DNA from 2 places in the Vogesella sp. genome. Region 2 is predicted to be linked to the other one. Evidence: riboswitches for the same ligand, from Rfam matches in the RefSeq annotation. Region 2 holds a riboswitch; the other holds the start of a gene.
The links. Region 2 has a riboswitch for thiamine pyrophosphate ahead of thiC (phosphomethylpyrimidine synthase ThiC). Riboswitches for the same ligand answer to the same signal wherever they lie in the genome.
Positions count from the first base shown of each region.

Region 1 (5,322 bases), on a different contig from region 2:
TTGTATTCCGGCTTCAGCAGGTCTTTCCAGCTTTCCGGTTTTTTCAGGCCCAGCTTGGCCGCTTCCACGGTGTTGAAGCAGATGGCCGCGCCCCATACGTCCATGCCTACCCAGGCCGGCGGGTTGCTGTCATCCACGTAGGCCTTGCTGAGCTTGGCCAGGTTTTTCGGCGCATAAGGCTGCAGCATGCCTTCTTTTTCCAGTACCAGCAGCGACGACGCGGCTACGCCCATCACCACGTCGGCCTTCGGGTTGGCTTTTTCGGCCAGCAGTTTGGCGGTGATGATGCCGGTGGAGTCGCGCACCCAGCGCAGCTTGATGTCCGGGTATTCCTGCTCGAACTTCTGCTGGTAGGCCTTCAGCTGGTCGGCTTCCAGTGCGGTGTAGACGGTGAGGGTGGTGTCGGCCAGGGCGGCCAGGCTGCACAGCGCCAGGGCGCCGGCCAGCAGGGTGCGGGAGGAGTGCATGTCGTGAGCCTTGAGTCGGGTTGGGTGACAGGCGCCACTGTAGCGACTCAAGGTTACACGCGATTTACATCTAGATGTCTAGATGACTTTGTGGCGACGCCGCTACAGGCTGTCCGGCGTGATCTCGATCTGCACGCTGTCGCCGCCAAAGCGGGTAATGCCGTATTCGATGGGCTGGCCGTCGCTGTCGGCGTACACGCTTTCCACGTACAGGATGGGCTGCTGCTTGCCCAGGCCCAGCGCGGCGGCCACTTCCGGACGCGGCAGGCGGGCGCTGATGCGGCTGAGCGTGCGGTTGAAGCGGGTAATGCCGACGCGGGCAAACGCTTCGCTGGTACTGCGGCTGTGGCGGTAGTGTTCGATAAAGCCTTCAAAGCGCGGCAGCGGAAAGTACTGGGTACAGACGCTGACCACCTTGCCGTCGGCCAGGTCCAGCGCTTCCACGCGCAGCAGCGGCGCACCTTCGGCCACGCCCAGCAGGCGGGCCACGGCGTCGCTGGCCGGCTCGAAGTGGCAGGACTGGATGTCCACGTCGCTGACCAGGTGTTGTTCGCTCAGGCTGTGCGAAAAGCGGCTGCTCTTGCCCAGGCGGTAGGCGATCAGTTCTTCCTGCACAAAGGTGCCACGGCCGCGTTCGATGCGTACCAGGCCTTTGGCCAGCAGTTGCTGGATGGCCTGGCGGACGGTGTGGCGGTTGACGGCAAAGCGTTCGGCCAGCGCCTGCTCGTTGGGCAGGCGGCCTTGCAGGGTACGGGCGAGGATTTCCTGGCTGAGGGTGGCTTCGATTTGCAGCCACAACGGGGTGCCGGCAGGGCGGCTCAGGCGTTTGTTCATGCGGGTACGGGGTAGCAACGGTTTGCCGCACCATAGCACGGCAATGTGACAGCTGCAGCTGTGCGGCCGGCCGCAAACGCAAAAGGCCCCTGTCTTGCGACAGGGGCCTAAATGCTTGGTGCCGGAGAAAGGAGTCGAACCCTCGACCTTCTGATTACAAGTCAGCTGCTCTACCAACTGAGCTACACCGGCGTAGGACGCGAATATTAGACAAGGCATGGCGCTTTGGCAAGCCCTGCTTGCAAAAAATCTGCAAGCGGGGTGCCGCGGCTGGCTGCCCGGCAGCGATTTACTGCAGCCACACCAGGTGCGACCACATTTCTTCCAGGCTGACGCGGTATTGCAGCAGGTGTTTCATGGCGGGCTCCTTGTGGGTTGATGTTGGCAGTATCGCGGTTTTTGATAGTAATGTTAAATTGATATTTATTATCCAATAGTTTTGATTCGGCTATGCGTGGTGACATTGCCGCAACCGCGTGCTGTGTGCCTGTCGCCATGCCGCGTGCAAGCTGCGCGCGGGGGGTGATCTGGGCTAAGGTGAAAGCCGCACCGTCATTCACTTTCACTGTGGAGTTGCCATGTCCTGGTCTGCCGGTTACGTCACCGAACTCGATTACACCTACGGTTATTACAGCGAGCTCAACCCGCACTACGCCGGCTTCGTGCTGCTGGACGCCGGCTTTGCCGTGCCGCAGTGGCAGCACGCCTGCGAACTGGGCTTTGGCCAGGGCATGAGTGTGAACCTGCACGCTGCGGCGGGCAGTACCCAGTGGTACGGCAACGACTTCAACCCGCAGCACGCGGCCTTTGCCCGGCAGTTGGCCGCCGATTGCGGCAACGGTGCGCAGCTCAGTGACGAATCGTTTGCTGAATTCTGCGCCCGCGACGACCTGCCACTGTTCGACTTCATCGGCCTGCACGGTATCTGGAGCTGGATCTCGCCGCAAAACCAGGCGCTGATTGTGGATTTCGTGCGCCGCAAGCTGCGTGTCGGCGGCGTGCTGTACATCAGTTACAACACCTTGCCCGGCTGGGCCGCCTTTGCGCCGCTGCGCCAGCTGTTTGTGCAGCACGCCGAACGCATGAGCGCACCGGGCCTGGGGGTAGAGGCGCAGGTGAAGAATGCGCTGGCGTTCAGCCAGCAGTTGCTGGCGGTGGCACCGCGTGCGCTGGCCGACGACAAGCTGCGCGAGCGGCTGACGCGCATTGCCGGCCAAGACCCGCACTATCTGGCGCACGAGTACTTCAACCGCGACTGGACGCCGATGTACTTTGCCGACATGGCGGCGGCGCTGGCGCCGGCCAAGCTGGGCTACGCCTGCCAGGCCAGCACGCTGGAGCAGGTGCCGGTATTGCACTACACGCCGGAACAGCAGGCGCTGCTGGACGGCACCGCCGACCCGCTGTTTCGCGAAACGGTGCGCGATTACATCCTGAACCAGCAGTTCCGCCGCGATTACTGGATCAAAGGCCCGCGCCGGCTGCAGCCGGCCGAGCAGGACGCGCGCTGGGGCCAGCAACGGGTAGCCCTGGCCTTGCCGCGTAGCGAGGTGAAAATGAAGCTGGCACTGCCGCGCGGCACCATCAATCTGACCCCGGCGGTGTACGACCCGGTGCTCGATTGCCTGGCTGACGGTCAGCCGCACTTGCTAAGCGAGCTGGCTGCCAAGGTGCAGCGCAGCTGCCGTGGCAGCCAGTTCCGCGAGGTAATCCGCGTGCTGGTGGGCGCGCGCATGCTGTTAGCGCTACCACCGCAGGCTACCGGAAGCCGTACCGTGGCGGCGCGTATCAACAATTTCATTCTGCAACAGGCCGTGCACTCGTCCCGTTTTGCGGCGCTGGCCAGCCCGGAGCTAGGTGGTGGCGTGGCAGTGTCGCGTTTCAGCCAGTGCTTTTTGCAAGCCTATCTGGCAGGGGAGTGCCACGCCGACACCATGGCAGCCACACTGGATGCACGGCTGCAAGCCAATGGCGAGCGCGTGGCGCATCAGGGCCAGGCATTGGCCAGCCGTGACGCGCAGCGCCAGTACCTGCAAGACCTGGCGCAGCGTTTCCTTGATCACGAGCTGCCCTTGCTGCGTGGTTGGGGTCTGCTGGATCAGGCTGGCTAAGGCCATGTGGGTGCCCGGCTGTCTGCGCCAATCCTGCGCCGGGTGTTAACGAATGTGACACAAAGCTCTATACTCGCGGCTCGATCACCGGGGGTGCCTGCGCGTGCGGGCTGAGACATACCCCAGAACCTGATCTGGATAATGCCAGCGGAGGGAGCGTGATGGGCGTCTGCCCGTGTCCCGCTTTCTTTTTTGGTAGCGTCATCACCAAAAGAGGATGTCTGAAATGTTGAAGAAGTCTGTATTGCTGCTGGCCCTGGCTGGCGTGTCCCTGTCTGCCTTGGCAGCCGAGCTGCGCGTGATGACGCACAGCTCGTTCAGCCTGCCCAAAGAGCGCATTGCCGAGTTCGAAAAGCAAAGCGGCGTCAAGCTGTCCATCGTCAAGGGCGGTGACGCCGGCGAAATGCTGAACAAGCTGATCCTGACCCGCGCCAACCCGATCGCCGACGTGGTGTACGGCATCGACAACACGCTGATCGCCAAGGCCACGGCCGCCGGCATTCTGGCGCCCACCAGCAGCAAGGTTGGCCGCACCGAAAAAGACGCGCAGCTGCCGGGCGCGGTAGCGGTGGACTACGGCTACGTAACGCTGAACTACGACAAGAGCTGGTTTGCCAAGGCCAAGCTGCCGCTGCCGGCCACGCTGGACGACCTGGCCAAACCGGCCTACAAGGACCTGCTGGTGGTACAAAACCCGGCTACGTCCAGTACCGGCCTGGCCTTCCTGCTGGCTACCATCGCCGACCGTGGTGAAGACGGCGCCTTCAAATGGTGGGAGAAAGTGCGCGACAACGGCCTGAAAGTGAGCAAGGGCTGGAGCGAGGCGTATTACACCGATTTCAGCCGCAACGGCGGCAGCCGCCCGATCGTGGTGAGCTACGCCACCAGCCCGGCGGCAGAAGTGTTCTACAGCAAGGAAAAAATCAGCGAATCGCCCACCGCCAACCTGCTGCTGAAAGGCGGCGTGTTCCTTCAAGTAGAAGGCGTAGCGCTGCTGAAGGGCGGCAAGGAGCCGCAGGCGGCGCAGGCGTTTGTCGATTTCCTGCGTAGCGACGGCGTGCAGACCGGCTTGCAGACCAAGATGTGGATGTACCCGGCCGTGGCCGGCACCGCCATCGACCCGGTGTTTGCCCACGCGCAAAAGCCGGTCAAGTTCAGCAACCCCAGCCTGGCTGCGATGAACGGCAAGACGGCCGGCTGGGTCAGCCGCTGGAACCGTGTGGTGGTGACGCCGGCAAACTGATCGCCGCTGCGGCCAACGTGGGCCGCAGCACGGCGTGGCAAGGGCGCCTGCGGCGCCCTTGCGCTTTTGTGACACAACGCCTCATTAAATGACCGACACCTTTTACCGGCACCCGTCTTGCACATGAATCGTTCCCTTGCCCTGCCAGCCCTGTTGCCGCTGGCCTTCCTGCTGCTGATGGTGGCTGCGCCGCTGGCGCGCCTGCTGCAGGAAGGGCACGCCGGTTTCAGCCTGGCCCTGCTGCAGGATAGCTATATCCAGTGGCGGCTACTGTGGTCGGCCGGCCAGGCGCTGGCTACCTGCGCGCTGGCGTTGCTGATCGGCCTGCCGCTGGCCTGGGTGCTGGCGCGTTTCGATTTTGCCGGCCGCCGCCTGCTGTTGCGCCTGCTGATGCTGCCCTTTGTCATGCCCACGCTGGTGGCCGGCATGGGGGTGCTGGCGCTGTTCGGCCCGCATGGCGTGGCCGGCGTGAATCTGCAGGACACGCCGTGGCTGCTGCTGTACGGCAACCTGTTCTATAACCTGCCGCTGCTGGTGCGCGCCGGCGTGGACGGCCTGGAGCAGGTGCCGGCCAGCCGGCTGGCGGTGGCGCGTACGCTGGGCGCCTCGCCGTGGCGTACCTTCTGGCGGGTAGAGTGGCCGGTGGTGCGGCCGTGGCTGGCGTCGG
Region 1 is NZ_JBKBHK010000004.1:194,661-199,982, reverse strand. Features, by position in the region: gene ACK4FZ_RS06850 (putative 2-aminoethylphosphonate ABC transporter substrate-binding protein) at 1-467, opposite strand, end outside; gene phnF (phosphonate metabolism transcriptional regulator PhnF) at 570-1,301, opposite strand; tRNA gene ACK4FZ_RS06840 (tRNA-Thr) at 1,418-1,493, opposite strand; gene ACK4FZ_RS06835 (hypothetical protein) at 1,508-1,867, opposite strand; gene ACK4FZ_RS06830 (class I SAM-dependent methyltransferase) at 1,880-3,412, shown strand; TPP riboswitch at 3,492-3,586, shown strand; gene ACK4FZ_RS06825 (thiamine ABC transporter substrate binding subunit) at 3,642-4,655, shown strand; gene ACK4FZ_RS06820 (ABC transporter permease) at 4,779-5,322, shown strand, end outside.
Region 1: it holds a riboswitch for thiamine pyrophosphate, as region 2 does, so the genes downstream of both, ACK4FZ_RS06825 (thiamine ABC transporter substrate binding subunit) here and thiC (phosphomethylpyrimidine synthase ThiC) in region 2, are expected to answer to the same signal.

Region 2 (5,322 bases):
GATGGCTAGGTGAACCGGGTTGCGCTTGGGTACGGCCTGCTCTGCGGCCAGTACTTCTTCCAGCAAGGTGATGGCCGCCGAGTACTGCTTGTCGCTGCTGAGGGCGCTGCCCAGCCTGGCCTTGCTAACCAGCATGGACGGGTGGTTTGCCGGCAAAATCTGCTTTTTGATGTCGATAGCCTGTTGCAGGTAGTCGCGGGCTTTGGGCCAGTTTTTCTGGCGGCTGTACAGCGTACCTAGATTGTGCAAGCTTTCTGCCGTCTCGCGGCTGAGCTGACCAGCCAGTGCCCGCCGCATGTTCAGAGCCTGTTCGTGCAGACGGATAGCTTCGCGGTAGTTGCTGCGGTACTGGTGTAGCAGGGCCAGATTGTTGAGGGATTCGGCCACCAGCAAGTGCTGTTCGCCCAGCAGCTTCTTGTGCATAGCCAGTGCCGCATTGCCTGCAGTCTCGGCCTCTTGATAGCGGGTGTTGTCGCGCAGGAACTCGAACCAGGCATCCATCACGTCAGCGTAGAGCAGCGTGTCGGCAGGGATGGCGTCTGGTCCGTATAGCAGGGATTGCAGCAAGGGGCCGGCCTCTTGGTAGCGGTCTTGTCGTAACCAGCTGCGCGCTAGGTCGCGGCGTGCTTGCCAGCGGCTTGCTTGGTCGCTGGCGGCGGCAAGCGATGCTTCGGCTTCCTGAGCCGCTTGCTGGTACTCACCTTGCAGTAGTAGCTCGTCTATGCGGTTACCGGCATGACTGCAGGCAATAAACAGCAGTGGGAGACAGAGACGGGCAAGCAGACGCATGGTACTACCTTGGTGTGGATCGAAGGGTGAAACCATAGTATGCCATTGGATTGATGATTGTAAAAAAGTTGGCCGCATTACTTGCGGCCAACCTTTTTGTTTCACGTGAAGCAATCGCCGCATCAGGCCTTGTCGTAGAGCTTGGCGCCGCCTTTGACGAACTCGATGGCTTTCACTTCCATGCCCTTCTGCAGCGCGTCCTGCTCGCTGATGCCTTGCTTGGCGGCGAACTCGCGCACGTCCTGGGTGATCTTCATGCTGCAGAAGTGCGGGCCGCACATGCTGCAGAAGTGGGCCACCTTGGCGCTGTCTTTGGGCAGGGTTTCGTCGTGGAATTCACGCGCCTTGTCCGGGTCCAGGCCCAGGTTGAACTGGTCTTCCCAGCGGAACTCGAAGCGCGCCTTGGACAGCGCGTTGTCGCGGATCTGCGCGCCGGGGTGGCCTTTGGCCAGGTCGGCGGCGTGGGCGGCCAGCTTGTAGGTGATGATGCCTTCCTTGACGTCGTGCTTGTTGGGCAGTCCCAGGTGTTCTTTCTGGGTGACGTAGCACAGCATGGCGGTGCCGTACCAGCCGATCTGCGCGGCACCGATGGCCGACGTGATGTGGTCGTAGCCGGGGGCGATGTCGGTGGTGAGCGGGCCCAGCGTGTAGAACGGCGCTTCGTGGCACCATTCCAGCTCTTTATCCATGTTTTCTTTGATCAGCTGCATCGGCACGTGGCCGGGGCCTTCGATCATCACTTGCACGTCGTGCTGCCAGGCAATCTGGGTGAGCTCGCCCAGGGTTTTGAGTTCGCCTAGCTGCGCGGCGTCGTTGGCGTCCCAGGCGCTGCCGGGGCGCAGGCCGTCGCCCAGGCTGAAGGCCACGTCGTAGGCCTTCATGATGTCGCAGATTTCGGCAAAGTGGGTGTACAGGAAATTTTCCTGGTGATGCGCCAGACACCATTTGGCCATGATGGAGCCGCCGCGCGACACGATGCCGGTCATGCGGCCGGCGGTGAGCGGGACGTAGCGCAGCAGCACGCCGGCGTGGATGGTGAAGTAGTCCACGCCCTGCTCTGCCTGCTCGATCAGCGTGTCCTTGAAGATTTCCCAAGTCAGGTCTTCGGCCTTGCCATTGACCTTTTCCAGCGCCTGGTAGATGGGTACGGTGCCGATGGGGACCGGGCTGTTGCGCAGGATCCACTCGCGGGTTTCGTGGATGTTCTTGCCGGTGGACAAGTCCATGATGGTGTCGGCGCCCCAGCGGATGCCCCAGGTCATTTTGTCCACTTCTTCGCTGATCGACGACGTTACCGCGCTATTGCCGATATTGCCGTTGATTTTTACCAGGAAGTTGCGGCCGATGATCATTGGCTCGCTTTCGGGGTGGTTGATGTTGTTGGGGATGATGGCGCGGCCGGCGGCGATTTCCTGGCGCACGAACTCGGAGGTGATGGTGTCCGGCAGCTGGGCGCCAAAGCTGTGGCCGGCGTGCTGGCGGGTCATCAGTTCCAGCAGGCGGGTGTTGCCGGTGGCGTGCAGGCTGTCGATGTAGGCCTGGCGGTTGAGGTTTTCGCGGATGGCGACGTATTCCATTTCCGGCGTGATGATGCCGCGGCGGGCGTAGTGCATCTGCGTGACGTTGCAGCCGGGCTTGGCGCGGCGCGGCTGGCGCGTCAGGTTAAAGCGCAGGTCGGCCAGTTTGGGGTCGGCTTCGCGGGCGCGGCCGTAGTCGCTGGACAGGCCGGCCAGCAGCTCGGTGTCGTCGCGTTCGGCGATCCAGGCGGCGCGCAGTGCCGGCAGGCCGGAGCGGATGTCGATCTGCGCGTGCGGGTCGGTGTAGGGGCCGCTGGTGTCGTAAACGTAAATCGGCGGGTTGGCTTCACCGCCGAACTGGGTCGGGGTGTCGGCCTGGCTGATCTCGCGCATCGGCACGCGAATATCGGGGCGGCTGCCGGTGACGTAGATCTTGCGGGAATTGGGCAGCGGCTGGATGGCGGCGGAATCCACCACCATTTGCTGGTTCAGTTTGGCAGGCGCGTTCATCGGTACGGGTTCTCCAAGGCGATGAAACGGCGCAAGGAGCGGCCCGGGCTGGCCCGGCTGCCAGGGTTGGCCGCAAGCCGGGCGGGGAACGCTGCGCGGCGGGCGGTGTCTGGCAGATTACGCTTCCCTACGCCGGTATTATCCGGGTCAGGTTCGAAGGGTAACTCTCACCCGCGGCGCCTTCATGCCATACGCAAATTGGTGCGAATGGTACACAAGCGTCGCAGGACCCCTAGCGATGCTGTGAAGGTAAGGTAATTGTGGGATAATCGCAAGTTGCCATCTGCCGGACGATTGTGGAAGCAGGGTTGCCACAGCCCCGCTTTCAGAATCGCCCTATATGTTATTTGTCTTGGATCCCCCGGAGTTTCCGAATGAATTTCGAACAAGCCCGTTTCAACATGGTTGAGCAGCAAATCCGTCCGTGGGATGTGCTCGACACCTCCATCCTCGACCTGCTGTTCCACGTGAAGCGCGAAGACTTCGTGCCGGTAGAAAAGCGCCTGCTGGCCTTCGTGGACACCCAGCTACCGCTGGAAAACGGCAGCACCATGCTGGAGCCGAAAGTCGAAGCCCGCCTGCTGCAAGACCTGCAAGTGAAAGCCAGCGACAAGGTACTGGAAGTGGGTACCGGTAGCGGCTACCTCACCGCCCTGCTGGCCGCGGTAAGCCAGCACGTGTACAGCGTGGACCTGGACGCCGAGCAAAGCGAACGCGCTGCGGCCAACCTGAAAACCGCCGGCATCCGCAACGTGACCCTCAGCGTAGGCAACGGCATTGCCGGCCTGCCGGAGCAAGCCCCGTTCGACGTGATCTGCGTTGGCGGCTCCACCCCGGTGGTGCCGGAAACCCTGAAGGCCCAGCTGGCCGTGGGTGGCCGCATGGCCGTGATCGTGGGCGACGCCCCGGTGATGATTGCCAAGATCATCACCCGCGTCAGCGAAAACGCATTCCAGGAAAGCGTGAGCTTCGATACCAACCTGCCGCGTCTGCAGCAGATCGACGCCATCGAACCGGCCCGCTTCAGCTTCTAAGCCATGATGCGAGAAATCAGCGCCACCGAGCTGGCCGCCTGGCTGGCCGATAGCAGCCGCCCGCAGCCCTACCTGCTGGACGTGCGTGAAGACTGGGAACTGGCCCTGTGTCGCATTCCCGGCTCGCAGCAGATCGCCATGCACCTGATTCCGCTGCGCCACAACGAGCTGCCGGACGACGTGCCCATCGTCACCATCTGCCACCACGGCGTGCGCAGCTTCCAGGTGGGCCTGTTCCTGCAGAACGCCGGTTTCGAGCAGGTGCTGAGCCTGCGCGGCGGCGTGGAAGCCTGGGCCAACGACGTTGACCCGAGCATGGCGCACTACTGAGCGCCCGCTGCCGCACCCTCAAGCCGCCCCTGCCGGGCGGCTTTGTTTTTGCCTTATTTACCGGAAGCCTGCCATGTACCACCTCGCCCCTGCCCTCGCCCGCCTGCCTGCCGCCTGGCAAACCGTGCTGCAACAGCCTGCGATGGCGGCCAACTTGCAGCATATTGAAGCCAAACTGGCCGAACGTGCCGCTGGCGGCGCCGTCATCTACCCGCCCGCCGGGCAGGTCTTCCACGCGCTGCAATACGCCGACCCGGCTGCGGTGAAGGTGGTGATCCTGGGGCAAGACCCGTACCACGGCGCCGGCGAGGCGATGGGGCTGAGCTTTTCGGTGCCGGCCGGGGTGAAGATTCCGCCCAGCCTGCGCAATATGTACAAGGAACTGGCCAGCGACCTCGGCATCGCCCCTGCCAGCCACGGCGACCTCACCCACTGGGCACAGCAGGGCGTGCTGCTGCTGAACACCTCGCTGACGGTGGAGGCCGACTGCGCCGGCAGCCACGGCAAGTTCGGCTGGCAGGCGGTGACCGACGCGCTGATCGACGCCGTTAACGCCCACAACCCCGGCTGCGTGTTTTTGCTGTGGGGTAACTGGGCGCAGGGCAAGGCCGAGCGTATCGACGCCAGCCGCCACGGCGTGTTCAAGGCAGTGCATCCGTCGCCGCTGTCCGCCAGCCGCGGCTTCTTCGGCTCGCGCCCGTTCTCGCAGGCCAACGCCTGGCTACAGGCGCATGGCCGCGAGGGCATCGACTGGGCGCTGCCGGCGCCGCAGGGTGGTTTGTTTTAAGGCTGAAGTGCTGTTTTAGCCACGAAAGCACACGAAAAGCACGGAAATTGCAGCAAGCAGCAGCGTTTTGCCCACGCGCATCGGGCAGCCCTAGCGCTTTTCTCTTCCGTGTTTTCAGTGTGTTTCCGTGGCGAAAAGACTTTTTTAGCCACGAAAGCACGCGAAAAGCACGGAAAATGCGACAAGCGGCACTTTTGCTCACGCCCATCGGGCTGCTATGGCGTTTTTTCCTTCCGTGTTTTCAGTGTGTTTCCGTGGCAAAAGTACTTTTTTAGCCACGAAAGTACACGAACTGCACGGAAAAGCAGCAAGCGGTACCGTTTTGGTCACGTCCATCTGGCAGCAACGGTCATTT
Region 2 is NZ_JBKBHK010000007.1:97,739-103,060, reverse strand. Features, by position in the region: gene ACK4FZ_RS10590 (tetratricopeptide repeat protein) at 1-789, opposite strand, end outside; gene thiC (phosphomethylpyrimidine synthase ThiC) at 912-2,816, opposite strand; TPP riboswitch at 2,924-3,060, opposite strand; gene ACK4FZ_RS10580 (protein-L-isoaspartate O-methyltransferase family protein) at 3,191-3,850, shown strand; gene ACK4FZ_RS10575 (rhodanese-like domain-containing protein) at 3,854-4,180, shown strand; gene ung (uracil-DNA glycosylase) at 4,254-4,967, shown strand; gene ACK4FZ_RS10565 (hypothetical protein) at 5,166-5,322, opposite strand, start outside.